DNA from 4 places in the Paenarthrobacter sp. CC6 genome. Region 2 is predicted to be linked to each of the others. Evidence: riboswitches for the same ligand, from Rfam matches in the RefSeq annotation. Region 2 holds a riboswitch; each other region holds the start of a gene.
What was found. A riboswitch is a leader RNA that binds a small molecule or an ion and turns the genes downstream of it on or off. The one in region 2 is predicted to bind thiamine pyrophosphate.
Positions count from the first base shown of each region.

Region 1: it holds a riboswitch for thiamine pyrophosphate, as region 2 does, so the genes downstream of both, thiO (glycine oxidase ThiO) here and thiC (phosphomethylpyrimidine synthase ThiC) in region 2, are expected to answer to the same signal.
Region 3: it holds a riboswitch for thiamine pyrophosphate, as region 2 does, so the genes downstream of both, PV760_RS08325 (ECF transporter S component) here and thiC (phosphomethylpyrimidine synthase ThiC) in region 2, are expected to answer to the same signal.
Region 4: it holds a riboswitch for thiamine pyrophosphate, as region 2 does, so the genes downstream of both, thiD (bifunctional hydroxymethylpyrimidine kinase/phosphomethylpyrimidine kinase) here and thiC (phosphomethylpyrimidine synthase ThiC) in region 2, are expected to answer to the same signal.

Region 1 is NZ_JARDAN010000008.1:316,316-320,015, forward strand. It holds gene thiS (sulfur carrier protein ThiS) at 1-173, opposite strand, end outside; gene thiO (glycine oxidase ThiO) at 170-1,405, opposite strand; TPP riboswitch at 1,398-1,517, opposite strand; gene thiE (thiamine phosphate synthase) at 1,545-2,231, shown strand; gene PV760_RS10140 (CGNR zinc finger domain-containing protein) at 2,349-2,876, opposite strand; gene PV760_RS10145 (alpha/beta fold hydrolase) at 2,873-3,685, opposite strand.
Region 2 is NZ_JARDAN010000023.1:47,274-50,973, reverse strand. It holds gene PV760_RS18945 (VOC family protein) at 1-241, opposite strand, end outside; gene PV760_RS18940 (amidohydrolase family protein) at 334-1,416, opposite strand; TPP riboswitch at 1,501-1,608, shown strand; gene thiC (phosphomethylpyrimidine synthase ThiC) at 1,604-3,463, shown strand; gene PV760_RS18930 (alpha/beta fold hydrolase) at 3,446-3,700, opposite strand, start outside.
Region 3 is NZ_JARDAN010000007.1:307,315-311,014, forward strand. It holds gene PV760_RS08315 (energy-coupling factor transporter transmembrane component T family protein) at 1-204, opposite strand, end outside; gene PV760_RS08320 (ABC transporter ATP-binding protein) at 201-1,772, opposite strand; gene PV760_RS08325 (ECF transporter S component) at 1,772-2,392, opposite strand; TPP riboswitch at 2,469-2,605, opposite strand; gene PV760_RS08330 (NUDIX hydrolase) at 2,903-3,580, shown strand; gene PV760_RS08335 (DUF4235 domain-containing protein) at 3,607-3,700, shown strand, end outside.
Region 4 is NZ_JARDAN010000006.1:363,135-366,834, forward strand. It holds gene thiD (bifunctional hydroxymethylpyrimidine kinase/phosphomethylpyrimidine kinase) at 339-1,874, opposite strand; TPP riboswitch at 1,865-1,963, opposite strand; gene PV760_RS06500 (Rne/Rng family ribonuclease) at 2,050-3,700, opposite strand, start outside.

The DNA of each region.
Region 1 (3,700 bases), on a different contig from region 2:
CACTGGCTGCGCGGCACCACCTCGGAATTGCGGGCGACGGCGACACCCAGCTTCCCGCCGTCGGCCGCCTGTCCGCGGTGGTCGAGTACGCGGCCGGTGACGGCCGTGACGAGCGTGCTGACGGAGGCGTCGGCGGGAACCTGGTGGACGGCGCCGTTGAGTTTGATGTTCATACTGTTTCCTTGCTGTGGAGTTGAGAGCGACGCGCGGTTGCACTGAAACGGTCGGGCCGGAAGATGGACCAGCGGGGATCAGGGGAACCGGTGAGCAGCTCCCCCACGATCATGGCGGCCACGGGGGTCAGGAGGACGCCATGCCGGAAGAACCCGGTGGCCACAATCATGCCCGCGATGTCCCCGCTTGAACCGGCTACGCGGCCCAGCAACGGAGCGTTATCCGGAGTCCCTGGCCTGGCGCGCGCAGTTGCTTCCAGGAGTTCAAGTTCGGCCACCGCGGGAACCAGTACCTGGGCGTCCCTAAGGAGCTGGTAAACCCCGCCGGCAGAGACTGCGTTGGAGGCCGCCGACAAGCCGTCCTCCCGTTGGGTAGCTCCGATGACTACGGTTCCGTCGTCCCTGGGAACGATGTAAACGGGCACCCCGCGGACCATGCCACGAACAGTGGCAGTGAGCAGCGGTTGGAGGTGCGCGGGGACCCGAAGCCTGAGGATGTCCCCGTAGACCGGCCTGACCGGAAGTTCAAGACCCTCAGGAAGGCCGGCGAGCGCGGGGGCGCCCAGCCCGTTGGCCACCACGGTTTCGCCGGCCACGACGGATTTGCCGGATTCGAGCTCCACTCCGGCTACCTGGTCCCCGTCCCACAACAGGCCGTGCGCGGACTCTGCAACGGCAAATCCTTCCCTGGCGCCGCCTACCCACGTGCCATCGCCGGATGAATGCGCGGCCAGCCCTGCCATGAGGCACTCCGCCAGCTTCCGGGGATCCACCTGGTGATCGGCGGGGATATCAAAGGCACAGGAAATTTGCGGGCTAAGGAGCGGTTCGCGTTCCCTGGCGGTCCGCAACGGCAACGGTTCGACCCCCAGGCCCGCCGCGAGCTGGACAGTGCGAAGGTCCGCGAGCGCGCGGCGGTCGGCGGCATCGGCACCCACGGCGAGGGTCGGCGTCGTCCGGTATCCGGTAGCTTCCACAGGCCGGTGAAGGCCGCCGGCAAACGAGGGCCACAACCGGGATGACCCGAGCATGAGCTCCAGGAGGTCTTCTTCCTGGTAGTGCAGCTCGCTCACGGGCGCCAACATTCCGGCAGCAGCAAATGTCGCACCGGTGGCGGGCGCCGGATCGATGAGTGCTACGGAGCGGCCCAGCTTCCGAGCCTGGTGGGCGATGCCCAGTCCGATGACGCCTCCGCCGATAACGGCAACATCCGCGTGAATGGCTTCTGCCATCTGTTTCCTTCCCTACGCCGGTACTAGCCGGATCAGGTCAAGCGGTCGGCTCTGAAGCCCTCTCAGCCGGACGGTCATAAAGACGTAGGTCACGGCTCCCGCAGTACGTGCCCAGTTTAGAGGAACTACTGTGGATTCCATGACCCAGCACTCTGCCCTCGCCAGCGCCCGCCTCTACCTGTGCACTGATGCGCGCAAGCGCCAAGGCGATTTTGAAGACTTTGCCGACGCCGCGTTCCAGGGCGGGGTGGACATCATCCAACTCCGTGACAAGACGATCGAAGCCGCCGAGGAATTGGAATTGCTGGCGATCCTGCGTGGCGTCGCAGAACGGCACGGGCGGCTCTGGGCGGTCAACGACCGGGCCGATATTGCCAGTGTTTCCGGGGCTCCGGTGTTCCATGTGGGCCAGAAGGACCTCCCGCTGGAGATTGCCCGCACGTTCCTTCCCCGCCCCGCTTCGATTGGTCTCTCCACCCATACGCCTGAGCAGGTAAATGCCGCGATCACGGCTTCGCCGGGCGAGCCTGGGCTGGACTATTTCTGCGTTGGTCCCGTCTGGGCGACCCCCACCAAACCCGGCCGCGAAGCGGTGGGAACCGGCCTGGTCACATATGCCGCGGAAGCGATCAGGCGCGCGGAGGAGACCACCGGCGGCGCCGTGGAGGTGCCGTGGTTTGCGATCGGCGGAATCGATCTCGGCAATGTCGAGCAGGTGCTCGCTGCGGGCGCCAGCCGTATCGTCGTCGTTCGCGCCATTACCGAGGCGGAAGATCCGACGGCGGCAGCCAAGTCGCTGCTCGAAGCCCTGGACGCCGCCGCGTAACGGTTCTCCAAACAACAGTCCCAGGCACGCAGACCGTCGGGGTATCGGCAGGTTGTGGCGACAGGGGTGAGTCGGGGCTTGCAGATGCCGCAGCCCACCCACCGGATCGGATCAGATTCAGGTGAGCCGATCGCGGTACTGGCGCATCTTGCTCCGCGCCCCGCACGTGTTCATGTCGCACCAGGTCCGGGTCCTGGACCGTGAACTGTCGTAGAACACCCACCTGCACGCTTCCGACGCGCAGGTCCTGAGCCGCTGCCCCGAGCCGGTCAAGCCGTGGAGCAGAAGCGCCCCGACCGCTGCTCCCGCCGGCGAGACCGGCAGGCCGGCCGACGGGGTCAGCGCGAGCCGCCCGTCGTCGTCGACGTGGGGGCCTGCCCAGTGCTCCTGAGCGAGCTGGTTCAGGGCGGATCGCGCTGCCGTGTCGGTACGGTCGGCCAGGAACGCGCGCATGACCTCGCGGGCGTCGCGCAACGAGATGAGATGCTCGAGCGTGGGCTCCCCGTCCCATCCATGCCGGACCAGCCACTCCCGCCCGTCACGGATGGTCGCCAGCGCGTCGGTGCCGCGAAGCAGTGTGGCGCTGTTGCAAAACTCCACGACGACACGCAGCTCCTCGGGCACGGCGGACTGCACGGCGTTCACGCGCTCAGCAGCCTGAGGAGTTCGCCGGGCCGATCCTCCGGCACCATGTGCCCGGCTCCCTCGATGATCGAGAACCGCGCGTGATCCGGAAGTGCCGTGACGAGCCGATGGGCGTAGTCGACACCCAGCCACGCATCTTCCGAGCCCCAGATCACGTGGATCGGGATATCCAACAGCCGGAGTCGATCCTGTAGCTCGTCGGTGTTCTCCTCGCCGCCTTGGGTGTACTGCCGGTAGAACGCCCGTGCCCCTTCCGTACCCGCCCACTGGCCCGTGTACGAAGCCAGGGCGTCTGCACGCAGACCCACGTGACTGCCGGACCGGATCTTGGCGTCGATCAGGGCAGCGCTAGCCCAGTCGGGGAGCGCCTCGAAGGCCGCGGGGTGCTGGTGGACGGTTTGGAAGAACCCGCCGGCGCCCCAACCACTCACCGTCGCGGCATCGATGAGCGTGAGCGACTCGAAGTTCACGTCGTGCAGGAGCGTCGCCCGCAGCGCGACCGCGCCGCCGACGTCGTGCGCCACGACCCGAGGCGCTGAGACCCCCCAGTGCTCGAGGAGTTCGACGAAGATCGTCGCCTGCTGCCGGAGGCTCACATCCGGCGCGGTGCGGGTCGATTGTCCGAATCCGAGCATATCCCAGACGTAGACCCGGTGATCACGAGCAAGCACCGGGGCGATGTCCCGCCAGATGTACGACGAGAAGGGTGTGCCGTGCATCAGAACGAGAGCTGGGCCCTCGCCTACCGAGTTCCATCGCACCGTACCGTCGCCGACGTCGAACCGCTCGGGTAGCGACCAATCGCTCATAGCTTGCCCCTTCGT
Region 2 (3,700 bases):
CGGTGTGGAACAACCCGGCTTCCCCTCGCCCCGGAATCTGGAGCCCCGCAGCCGGCGCCAAGTGAACCACGGGCTTGCCTGCCCGGCCCAGGTAGAGGCCGCCGTCCTGTTCGGCCACGACCACAAGGCCCAAAGCACGCTGGTAGTAGTCACTCATGACTTTCATGTCGCCGACCTTGAGCATGACAGTGCCCATGGCGAGGTCGGCAGGAAGAAGGTCCTGTGCGGATGATGTGGACATGTGAAGCTCCCGGTGTTGAAGTGTCCGCCTTTCGGCAGGTTCTACTTCTATAAATTACTTGAAGCTTCAATTTATTCCCAGCCATTTGACGCTCATCCCATGAGTTCACCGCGAAGGACCACGTGCTTGAGCCCGGATACCGTCCGTAGGTCGTGCCGGGGATCGTCATGGCAGAGAACGACGTCGGCACTGGCGCCTTCGCTGATGGCGTCGGCTCCCAGCCACTTGCGGGCGCCCCACGCAGCGGCATCCAGGACCGCGGCGGGCGGCAGGCCGGCGTCGTGCAGTTCATGCATTTCGTCCGCGATGCGGCCGTGCTTGATCACGCTGCCCGCATCCGTTCCCGCGTAGATCGCCACCCCGGCCTCGAAAGCCTCAAGGACCCGCTCACGCCGGCGCTCCCACAACCGCGTCATGTGGTCCGCGTACCCGGGGAACTTTGGCGCCGCCTGGGCGGCGATCTCCGGAAAGGTCGCAATGTTCACCAACGTGGGAACGATCGGCACTGACTGCTCCACCAGCCGTGGGATGTGCCGGGGCAGAAGGCCAGTGGCATGTTCGATGCAGTCGATGTTGGCATCCAGCATGTCGTCGATTGTGTCCTCCGCAAAGCAGTGCGCCGTGACCCTGGCACCTTCCTCGTGGGCGGCAGCTACGGCGTCCTTGACCAGCTTTGCCGGAAAAGAGGGCGCCAGGTCGCCAATGCCCCGGTCGATCCAGTCGCCTACGAGCTTCACCCAACCGTCGCCGTCGCGGGCCTCCTTACGGACGGTCTCCACCAGCTGTTCCGGTTCAATCTCATGGCCCAATCCGCGCAGGTACCGACGGCTTCGGGCGATGTGGCGGCCGGACCTGATAAGGCGGGGCAAGTCCGTCCGCTGCTGCACCCAACGTGTGTCGCTGGGAGATCCGCAGTCGCGGATCAGCAGGGTTCCCGAAGCGAGGTCGGCCTGGGCATGCGCGAGGGTGGTGGCGTCGTCCACGGCCCCACCGGCGCCCAAGCCGATATGGCAGTGGGCATCCACGAAACCCGGCAGGACCCAACCGTCCAGTACCTTGTCTGGAGGGGACGACGGCTTTTCAAACGTCAGCGCTCCCCCAACAGACCACATTCCTTGGCGCACGTCATCTGCTGCCACGAGCACGGGTCCGCTGAATTCAATGATGTTGGCCATGGCAAAAGCCTAATCCGCTGGGGGGCGGCAGGCTTCGGCGGACTGATGTGACTGGGCGCCCCCTGCCAGCTGTGGTAGCTTCGTCTACGACCACACGGGTGCCCTTGCAGGGGCTGAGATCGGGCTGAGGCAGCCTGCGACCGTTGAACCTGTCCGGGTAATGCCGGCGAAGGAAGTGAGTAATCCTTTGAGCACCACCAAAACACAGCACAGCCCTGCCCAAAGCGAGTCCAGCCCTGCCCAAAACGAGCCTGTTACGCAGTCCCTGAGGTCCCATTCGCTGGCATGGCTTAAAGACCATGACGCCGGAATCCGCGTCCCCGTGACGGAAATCGCGCTGGAGCCCTCCCCCAATGGCCAAGCCAACGCACCACTGCAGGTGTACCGGACGGCAGGCCCGGGCAGCGATCCCGTCGTGGGCTTGGAACCGTTCCGGGCCGCATGGATCGAGTCCCGCGGCGACACTGAGGCCTATTCCGGCCGCGAACGGAACCTGCTCGACGACGGCAAGTCGGCTGTTCGCCGCGGGGCCGCCTCAGCCGAGTGGAAGGGCGCGCAACCGGTGCCTCGCCGCGCCGTCGAGGGTAAGACCGTCACCCAGATGCACTACGCACGGCAAGGCCTGGTGACGCCTGAGATGCGCTTCGTGGCGCTGCGCGAGAATTGCGATGTCGAACTGGTCCGCAGCGAAGTCGCCGCCGGCCGCGCGATCATTCCCAACAACATCAACCACCCCGAATCCGAGCCCATGATTATCGGCAAGGCCTTCCTGGTGAAGATCAACGCCAACATCGGCAATTCGGCCGTCACCAGTTCAATTGCCGAAGAAGTGGACAAGCTTCAGTGGGCTACGCAGTGGGGCGCGGACACCGTCATGGACTTGTCAACCGGCGACGACATCCACACCACCCGCGAGTGGCTGATCCGCAACTCCCCTGTTCCGATCGGCACCGTTCCCATCTACCAGGCGCTGGAAAAGGTCAATGGAGAAGCCAACAAGCTCACGTGGGAAATCTTCCGTGACACAGTGATCGAACAGTGCGAGCAAGGCGTGGACTACATGACGATCCATGCCGGTGTACTGCTCAGGTACGTACCGCTGACCGCCAACCGCGTGACAGGCATAGTTTCCCGTGGCGGGTCCATCATGGCGGGGTGGTGCCTGGCCCACCACCAGGAGAACTTCCTGTACACGCACTTCGACGAGTTGTGCGAAATTTTTGCCAAGTACGACGTCGCGTTTTCCCTCGGCGACGGCCTGCGTCCCGGCGCTACCGCTGACGCCAACGACGCCGCACAATTCGCGGAACTGGACACCCTGGCCGAACTCACACAGCGCGCCTGGGAATTCGACGTGCAGGTGATGGTGGAAGGTCCCGGGCATATCCCGTTCCACCTGGTCCGCGAAAATGTGGAACGGCAGCAGGAACTCTGCAAAGGGGCACCGTTCTACACCCTGGGTCCGCTGGTCACCGACGTCGCCCCCGGCTACGACCACATCACCTCAGCCATCGGTGCCACGGAGATCGCCCGCTACGGTACGGCCATGCTCTGCTACGTCACGCCCAAGGAACACTTGGGCCTACCCAACAAAGACGATGTCAAAACAGGGGTGATCACGTATAAGATCGCGGCGCACGCGGCGGACCTTGCCAAGGGGCACCCCGGCGCACACGAGCGCGACGACGCACTTTCCAAGGCGCGCTTCGAGTTCCGGTGGAGGGACCAGTTTGCCCTGTCCCTCGATCCTGTGACGGCCGAGTCGTTCCACGATGAAACGCTGCCGGCCGAACCCGCCAAAACGGCGCACTTCTGCTCAATGTGCGGGCCCAAGTTCTGTTCGATGCGCATCAGCCAGGACATCCGCGACGAATACGGTTCAGCAGAATCCCAAGCGGCGATCGCAGGAATGTACAGCGGGATGCGGGAAAAAAGTGCGGAGTTCCTCGCCTCCGGTGGAAAGGTCTACCTGCCGGAGCTCCAGGTGGCCTCCGCACGGACGCCGGAGCCGATCGATGGGACCACGCAGTCAGGAAGCCTGAACTGACCTGGCCCGTCGCACCTCTGCGACGAACGAACGGATGATGTGATCGCCGTCGGGTGAGTCCTGGGGCCGGTGCCCGCCTGCTGCCACACGGCGGAGGGCACCGGTCTCCTGGAGGTACGCGGCGATTTCCTCGTACAGCGGCTCCCAACCACCAGTAAGAACCAAGGTGGGAACACCAGGAACAATGTGCAGCGGAGCTTCCCACGGCGGAGCTTGGAGCCGGAGCCTGCGGGCAGA
Region 3 (3,700 bases), on a different contig from region 2:
CCAGGCACGCTGCCAGAGAAGGCGGAGGGTGAGGCCGGCCAAGGGGAAGAGCGCCAATTCCGCGATGAGAGCCGTGGACGCGGAAACCCAGTCGATGGACAGGGCCAGCACCAGGGAGATAAGGAAGACGGCCACGAACTTCGCCAACGGGTTTGCCCGGGTCAGGAGCGCGTGGTTGCCGCGCAGGTTCAGTGCGTCCCTCATGCCGCACCCGCTTCCTGAGGCGCCGTCTCACCTTGGGATACCGGCCCGAGCGGCAGTTCCGTCCCGCCCAGTACGGCACTGAATTCCTGGTCGTGGGTCACGGAAACCACGGCGGTACCGGCGTCCAGCAACTCCGAGAGGAACGAGGCCAGCTCGGCCCAGGTGTTGGCGTCCTGTCCGAAGGTGGGCTCATCGAGGACAAGTACCTTCGGGTGCGCCGCCAACACCGTAGCCACTGAAAGCCTGCGCTTCTCACCGCCGGACAGTGTGTAGGGATTGGCGTCCACCAGATGGGAGAGCCTCAGCCGCTCCACCAATTCGTCCACGCGTTCCCCGCCGTAGCCCAGGTGCCTGGGGCCGAACATGAGCTCATCCAGGACCTTGCCCGTGACGAACTGGTGCTCCGGTTCCTGGAAGACCGTGCCGATCCTGGAGATGAGCTGATCGGCCTTCCATTTGTACGGGTCGATGCCCGCCCCCTCCGAAAGGTCGACGCCGGCGCTCACCATGCCGTCCACCGGCGCCAGAAGGCCGGCCAACGTCAGCGCAAAAGTGGACTTCCCGGCACCATTGGGCCCGGTAATGGTCAACGCCTGCCCAGCACGGACCTGGGCGGTGATGTCCCTCTGCACCGGAACCGGAGGGATGGTTCGGAAGCCCTTGCGCCTGGGCTTTTCCCGGGACACGGCCAGGTCCTGCGCTGCGAGGAGGAGTTCGTTTGTCCCGGACGTCCGGGCGCGCGCCCTTGTGGCGGGAACGTAGCCGGGAACCCACACGCCCGCCGTCATCAGCATGGAGCGCGCCTGGGTGAGGACCTGCTCCGGCGGGCCATCCAGGAGGACTCCCGGGGTGCCTGACTGCGGGCCTGCGGTACCGGGCTGCAGGACCACGATCCTGTCCACCAGATCCTTCCACACGGACACCCTGTGCTCCACCACCACCAGCGTGGCGCCGGTCTTGTCCAGGCAGCGGGCCACGGCGTCGCGGACCTCGAGGACCCCTGCAGGATCGAGGTTGGCCGTGGGTTCGTCCAGCAGGATCAAGCCTGGCCGCATCGCCAAAATCCCGGCCAGCGCGAGGCGCTGCTTCTGTCCCCCGGAAAGTGCCGCCGTCGGGTGGTCCAATGCCAAACCGCCGCCTGATGCGGTACGCAAGCCGACGTCGTCGAGCGCTTCATGCACCCGGGACCAGATCTCCTCGCGCGGCACGGCAAGGTTCTCGGCGCCGAAGGCGACGTCGTCGCCCACCCGGGAGAGAACCACCTGCGTTTCGGGATCCTGCTGCATCAGCCCGGCGCGGCCACGCTGCTCGCGGGAAGTGACGCCGTCGATCAGCAGCGAACCGGTCTCATCAGAGTCGTCTTCCTCGTCACCCAGCACCCCGGCGAGGGCGTGCAGGAGCGTGGACTTGCCGGCCCCCGAAGGGCCCAGCAACAGGACGCGTTCCCCCGGTTCAATGCGGAGGTCAAGGCCCTGGATGGCAGGCTGGGCCCGGCCGGCATGCCGCCATCCCCACCCCTCGGCGGAGATGGCGGCAGGCCGGACCGTGCCGCTGTGTGTGGCAGGCATCAGTTGAAGACTGGCTCCGAAGCGGCCTTCCGCGACGCGAAGGAACTCAGGACACCCGTCGTGGCCAGACCGCGGGTGGCGATCCAGGACAGGCCGCCGGCGATCACTGCACCGGAGATGGTGGTGAAAGTGATGTACGTCAGCTTGTCGATGGCCTCGTAGGCGATATTCCAGCCCCAGGGCAGGAAGGAGTCGTTCAGGCCACAGAAGAGGCCCGCGCCTGCGCCCGCGAGGAGTGCGGTGGGCAGGTTGAACTTCTTGTAGCGGAACGCGGCGAAGATCAGCTCGGCGCCAAGGCCCTGCAGGACGCCGGAGATGAGCACCGTGGTGCCGTACTGCGAACCCATGATGAGCTCACCCGTGGCTGCGACGGCCTCGCAGAAAAGAGCTGCGCCGGGCTTTCGGATAATGAGCATGCCCAGGACTGCGGGGATCATCCAGCCACCGGCGATCAGGCCGGTCAGGGGCGGGTATGCCGCATTCATGGGGATGGATACCAGTGCCGCGCCCTGGGACCAGGCCCAGAAGATCACGCCGCCGGCGATGGCGATGAGGGCCGCCACCACGATGTCTACAACACGCCAGCTATAACTGGTCTTCTTCACGTTTACCGTGGTCATTTTTCTGCCTCCTGAGGTTACAGGAGGGGAAAGTGCTCCCCGGAATCCGCCTGGCTTGCGCCGTCCGGCTCCGGACACTCTGAGAAGCTCGACTCCCTTGCGCCGGTACTAACCGGATCAGGTTCGAGGGTCTGCGGCTGTCCGCACTCTCAGCGCCCTCGCGTCTCCTGCATCGCTGCAAGGTCCGACGGCGGCGCTCCCCTGTCGTTATCAAATCTGCCCTGATGGGCGGGTTCAGTTTACACCTCCGCGTACGGCCGGCTCTGGGCCGCGGTCACAATCCTGTTGCGAGGCCCACTCTGCACCCCATCCCCGCGCCTAAGCACGCACACCAGGCCCCACAACAACAGGAGTGCATTGCGAGGCCCACTCTGCGCCCCATCCCCGCGCCTAAACACGCACAGCAGGCCCCACAACAAACGAGGGTGCGTTGCGAGGCCCACTCTGCACCCCATCCCCGCGCCTAAACACGCACAGCAGGCCCCACAACGCACCTGCAAGAATGGCCTGATGACGGATCTTCCAGGCTCCCACGCACCCGTGGCCGAGCCACGCCTCGCTGCCAGCGTGATTCTGCTCCGCGACTCCCCCTCGGGGCTTGAGGCATTTGTCCAGCACAGAGTCAGCACCATGGACTTCGCGGCAGGAATGGTGGTCTTTCCGGGCGGCCGGGTGGACGCTGTGGATCAGTCCGGCTGGGACTACCCCGGGGAACTGTTGCGCAGCCATGCGTTGTCCTGGGCGCAGAGTTCGATTTCGGCGGACACAGCGTTGGCGGAGAGCAACGCGGGAATGGTGCTCACGGCAGCAATCCGCGAAGTCCAGGAAGAAGCCGGGCTGGGCATCGAGCCCGGAGACCTGCGCCCCTGGGCCAACTGGATCACGCCCATAGACATGCCCAAGCGCTTCGACACCTACTTCTATGTGGCCAAGCCTGCACCGGAAGCGCAGCCCCGGCATCAAACCACGGAGGCTTGGCAGTCGCTGTGGATGCCGGTGTCCGGAATCCTGGAAGCGGAAGCCGCAGGGCAGTTGAAGCTGATGCCACCCACCTACTATCTGCTGAAGGAAATCGCTGTCCTCGATTCCGTAGAGGCAGTGTGGTCCGCCGAGCACCCGGTCGTCCCGGTTCTGGCTCCGGTCGGGTCCTTGGCAGCGTTTCTCAAGGAGCGGGAAAACCGCGGGTAGCCGTGCCGTGCAGCTAGGCTGGTGGCATGAACCTCTTTTTCAAGCTGCTGGGCGCCGGGGTAAGCCTCGGTGCAGGCTTTGTCGGTACCAAACTCGTCAACAAAGGCTGGGAAAAGGCCA
Region 4 (3,700 bases), on a different contig from region 2:
AAATTTGCGTGCGGAACCTGTCACCGGAATCAGGCTTGGTTCGCGCTGTGCCTCAACGCCGTGGACTTCTGTTCGAAGTCCGCGAGTCATCCCATGAACAATTCCAAGGGGCATAACCCAAGTGTTGGCGTAAGCACCGAAGATCAAGATTACGCTAGTTTGACCCTCAGCTGCAAATGAGGCCGGGACCGGAGGCTACCCCGTGACTTGCATCACGAGGTGTAACGGACTCTCCCGGCACCGTGCCCATACAGCCTACAGGGTTTGGCGGCGATTAACGTGATCACGCCCGCGACGCGCGGGACAAGCCATGCTTTTCATCCCGGTTCAGTCCCGATTCAACAGGCCGGGCCACCCTGGGTGTAGAGCCGCGGAGCATCAAAGAACGCCGTCTCGTAGCGGCAGGACTGCCTGAAAGCCTCAAGCATCTCCGCACGTTCACGCCCGGAAGCGGCAACGGCCGCCGCGTCTGTGAAGTTGATCGCCATCCTTGTGGCGGAGGCAAAGTCCTCGTCGGCGTACGTCCGCAGCCAGTCCGCATAGGGATGCCCGCCGGAGGCCCCGGCCTCGACGAACGCGGCGTGGAGCTTTTGACCCACTTCCGCATACAACCAGTAGCAGGGCAGGATCGCCGCGAGGACCACCGCATAGCTGCCTGACGCCGTCGTTGCCAGCAGATGGTCCACATAGGCTTTGGTGACCGGTCCGGTGACGCCCGAAGCCTCACGGGAGCTCAACCAGTTCCTGTGCAGTTCCGATTCAACTTCCAGGCACTGCCGTGAGCTCCTGGCCCAGAACAGCTGTTCTTCCTCGGTGGGCGCCAACGCACCTGCACGGGCAAGGACCCTGGAATAGCCATTGAGATAGATGGCGTCCTGCGCAAGGTAGTAGCTGAACGCCGGCTCCGGCAAATGCCCCGACTGCAGTTCCTGGATGAAGTTGAGGCCGTGGATTTTTTCAAGCTCCGGGATGGCTTCCTTCCACAAAGTGGCAGCAAATCCGCCAGGCTGGAGGACGCGCTGGTGGTGGAAGTGGTCCACAGGCCCGTTGCCCCGGCCCACTTCCAGCTCCCCTGCGCTCCTCAGGGCCTGGAGCAGCCACGGTTTCGCTTCGCGCAGTGAGGCCTCCCAGTCGCCCGTGCGCGCCTGGACGGTAGCCAAGGCGGACGACAACGAGCATCCAGTGCCATGGCTGTTCCGGGTCGCAATCCTTGGACCTGCCACTTCGATGACGTCCTGCCGCAACAGCCCGCTGGTGTTGATCAAGGCATCGGGGCATTCCGAGCCGGCCAGATGACCGCCCTTGACCAAGACCGTGTTTCCGCACTCAGCTGCCAGTCGCTTGCCCTGCTCCAATGCCGATGCCCAATCAGCAGCCTCGGTTTCCCCCAGCAAAATGGCAAGCTCGGGCAGGTTCGGCGTGATCAGGTCCGCCAATGGAAGCAGGGAACGAAGGGCCTCCCCTGCGGATTCGGTCAGCAGGCGGTCACCGCTGGTGGCCACCATCACGGGATCAAGAACCACGACGGCGGGGCGCACCGATTCGAGCCAACTGCGCACCTCGTCAATAACAGCCGCGTCGCCGAGCATCCCGATCTTCACGGCGTCGATGACGATATCGGTACTGACGGCGTCCAGTTGCTGGCGCAGGAACTCCACGGGTGGTACGTGCACACCGCTGACACCCAGGGTGTTCTGGGCCGTCAAAGCCGTAATGGCAGCCATGCCATATCCACCGTGGGCGGCGATGCTCTTCAAATCAGCCTGGATTCCGGCTCCTCCGGACGGGTCGGAGCCCGCGATGCTAAGTACCCGGGGGGTTCGTCTGCGGTCCTCCGCCAGCGGATAAACAGCGGAAGATGACAATGCGGCCATGAGGACATCCCTTCGCCGGTGCTAACCGGACAGGTTCAACGGGTTTGGATCTCAGCCTGGCCCATCGCCTGGCACCCCGTGTCAGTCCCCCAGCCTAGCGCACCGGCAGACAGCAAAAGGCCCCGCAATTCCCGCTGGTAGCGGAACTGCGGGGCCTTGGTGCGGTCACAAACGGTTAGAGTTCGGAGGCCGGTACGCCGACGCCCAGGATGATGGGTTCGTCCGGGGCCGCTTTCCTGACCGGCTCCGCAGGCGCCTTGGACTCGTGCGCCGATCCCTTCGCGGCCGTAGCGGTCACGTCGTGGTGCTCAACAGTGGTCTCGTTGGCCGCGCCTTGGGCCCTGCTTGCACTGCGGTTCCGGCGGCTACGACGACCCCGCGATGCTGAGGGGGCTTCGTCTGCGGCCGGAGCCGGAGCTTCAGTCGTCGGGGTGTCCGCAGCCTTCGGGGCTTCGACAGCTTCCTTGGCTTTCCGGTCCTCAGGCGACGGTGCCGCGCCAAGGTGCGAGAAAGCTTCGGCCAGACGGTCCAGGCTCATGGCCGGCTGGGCTGCCTGCGGCTCATCGTGGTGTTCAACGAAAGGCAAGGCAACCTCTTCGCCGCCAAAACGCAGCACTGGAGTAGCCCGGCCTTCGCGGACAGCGGCGTCGTGTGCCGCGGCTTCCTGAGCCGTCGGGGCAGCGGAGACCGAACCGGCGTCGGGACCATGCTCCCCGGCCGCCCGGGTTTGCTCCTCTGCCTTGTGGAGCTCGTCATCGTGAAGGTGGGCGGCATGCGCGGCCGCTGCAATCGTCGCCAGTGCAGCCCGGGTTGCTTCGGCTTTTGCCTGACGGGCAGGGTCCTGGGCTTCCGGGTGTGCTGCCGGTGCCGCAACAGGGGCGGACGGCGTCGAATGGACCTGGGCCGGCGCTTCGACCGTTCCCTGGGCGCCGCCCTTGCCGCGGCGACGCTTGCGCTCGGTGCGGGCTGTGGACTGCTGTGCTTCGGTGTGCGGACGGTGCTGCTCGGCTGCCACGGTGTTGGCGCGGCGGTGCTCCACGGGCTCGTCATGCGTCACGACACCGCGGCCTGCGCAGTGCTCGCACTGCTCACCGAAGACTTCAAGGAGACCGGTGCCCATGCGCTTGCGGGTCATCTGGACAAGGCCCAGTGACGTTACTTCAGCAACCTGGTGCTTGGTACGGTCGCGGCCCAGGCACTCCACCATGCGGCGGAGAACGAGGTCGCGGTTGGATTCCAGGACCATGTCGATGAAGTCGATGACGATGATGCCGCCGATGTCACGCAGGCGAAGCTGGCGAACGACTTCCTCGGCAGCTTCAAGGTTGTTCTTGGTAACTGTCTCTTCCAGATTTCCACCACTGCCGGTGAACTTCCCCGTGTTGACGTCCACCACCGTCATGGCTTCGGTGCGGTCAATGACCAGCGAGCCACCGGATGGCAGGAAGACCTTGCGTTCCAGGGCCTTGTGGATCTGCTCGTCGATGCGCCAGGCAGCGAAGATGTCTTGATCCTTGGTCCATTTTTCAAGGCGGCCCACGAGGTCGGGGGCAACATAGGTTACATAGGCCTCGATGGTGTCCCAGGCGTCGTCACCGGAGACGATCAGCTTGGAGAAGTCCTCATTGAAGACGTCACGGACAACCTTGATGGTGAGGTCCGGTTCGCCGTAAAGCAGTTCCGGTGCCAGCACCTTGGTGGAGGAAGCTTGCCCTTCGATACCTTCCCACTGCGCGCGCAGACGGTTGATGTCGTGGGTCAGTTCTTCTTCCGAGGCACCTTCAGCGGCCGTACGGACGATGACTCCGGCGTTTTCCGGCAGGCGG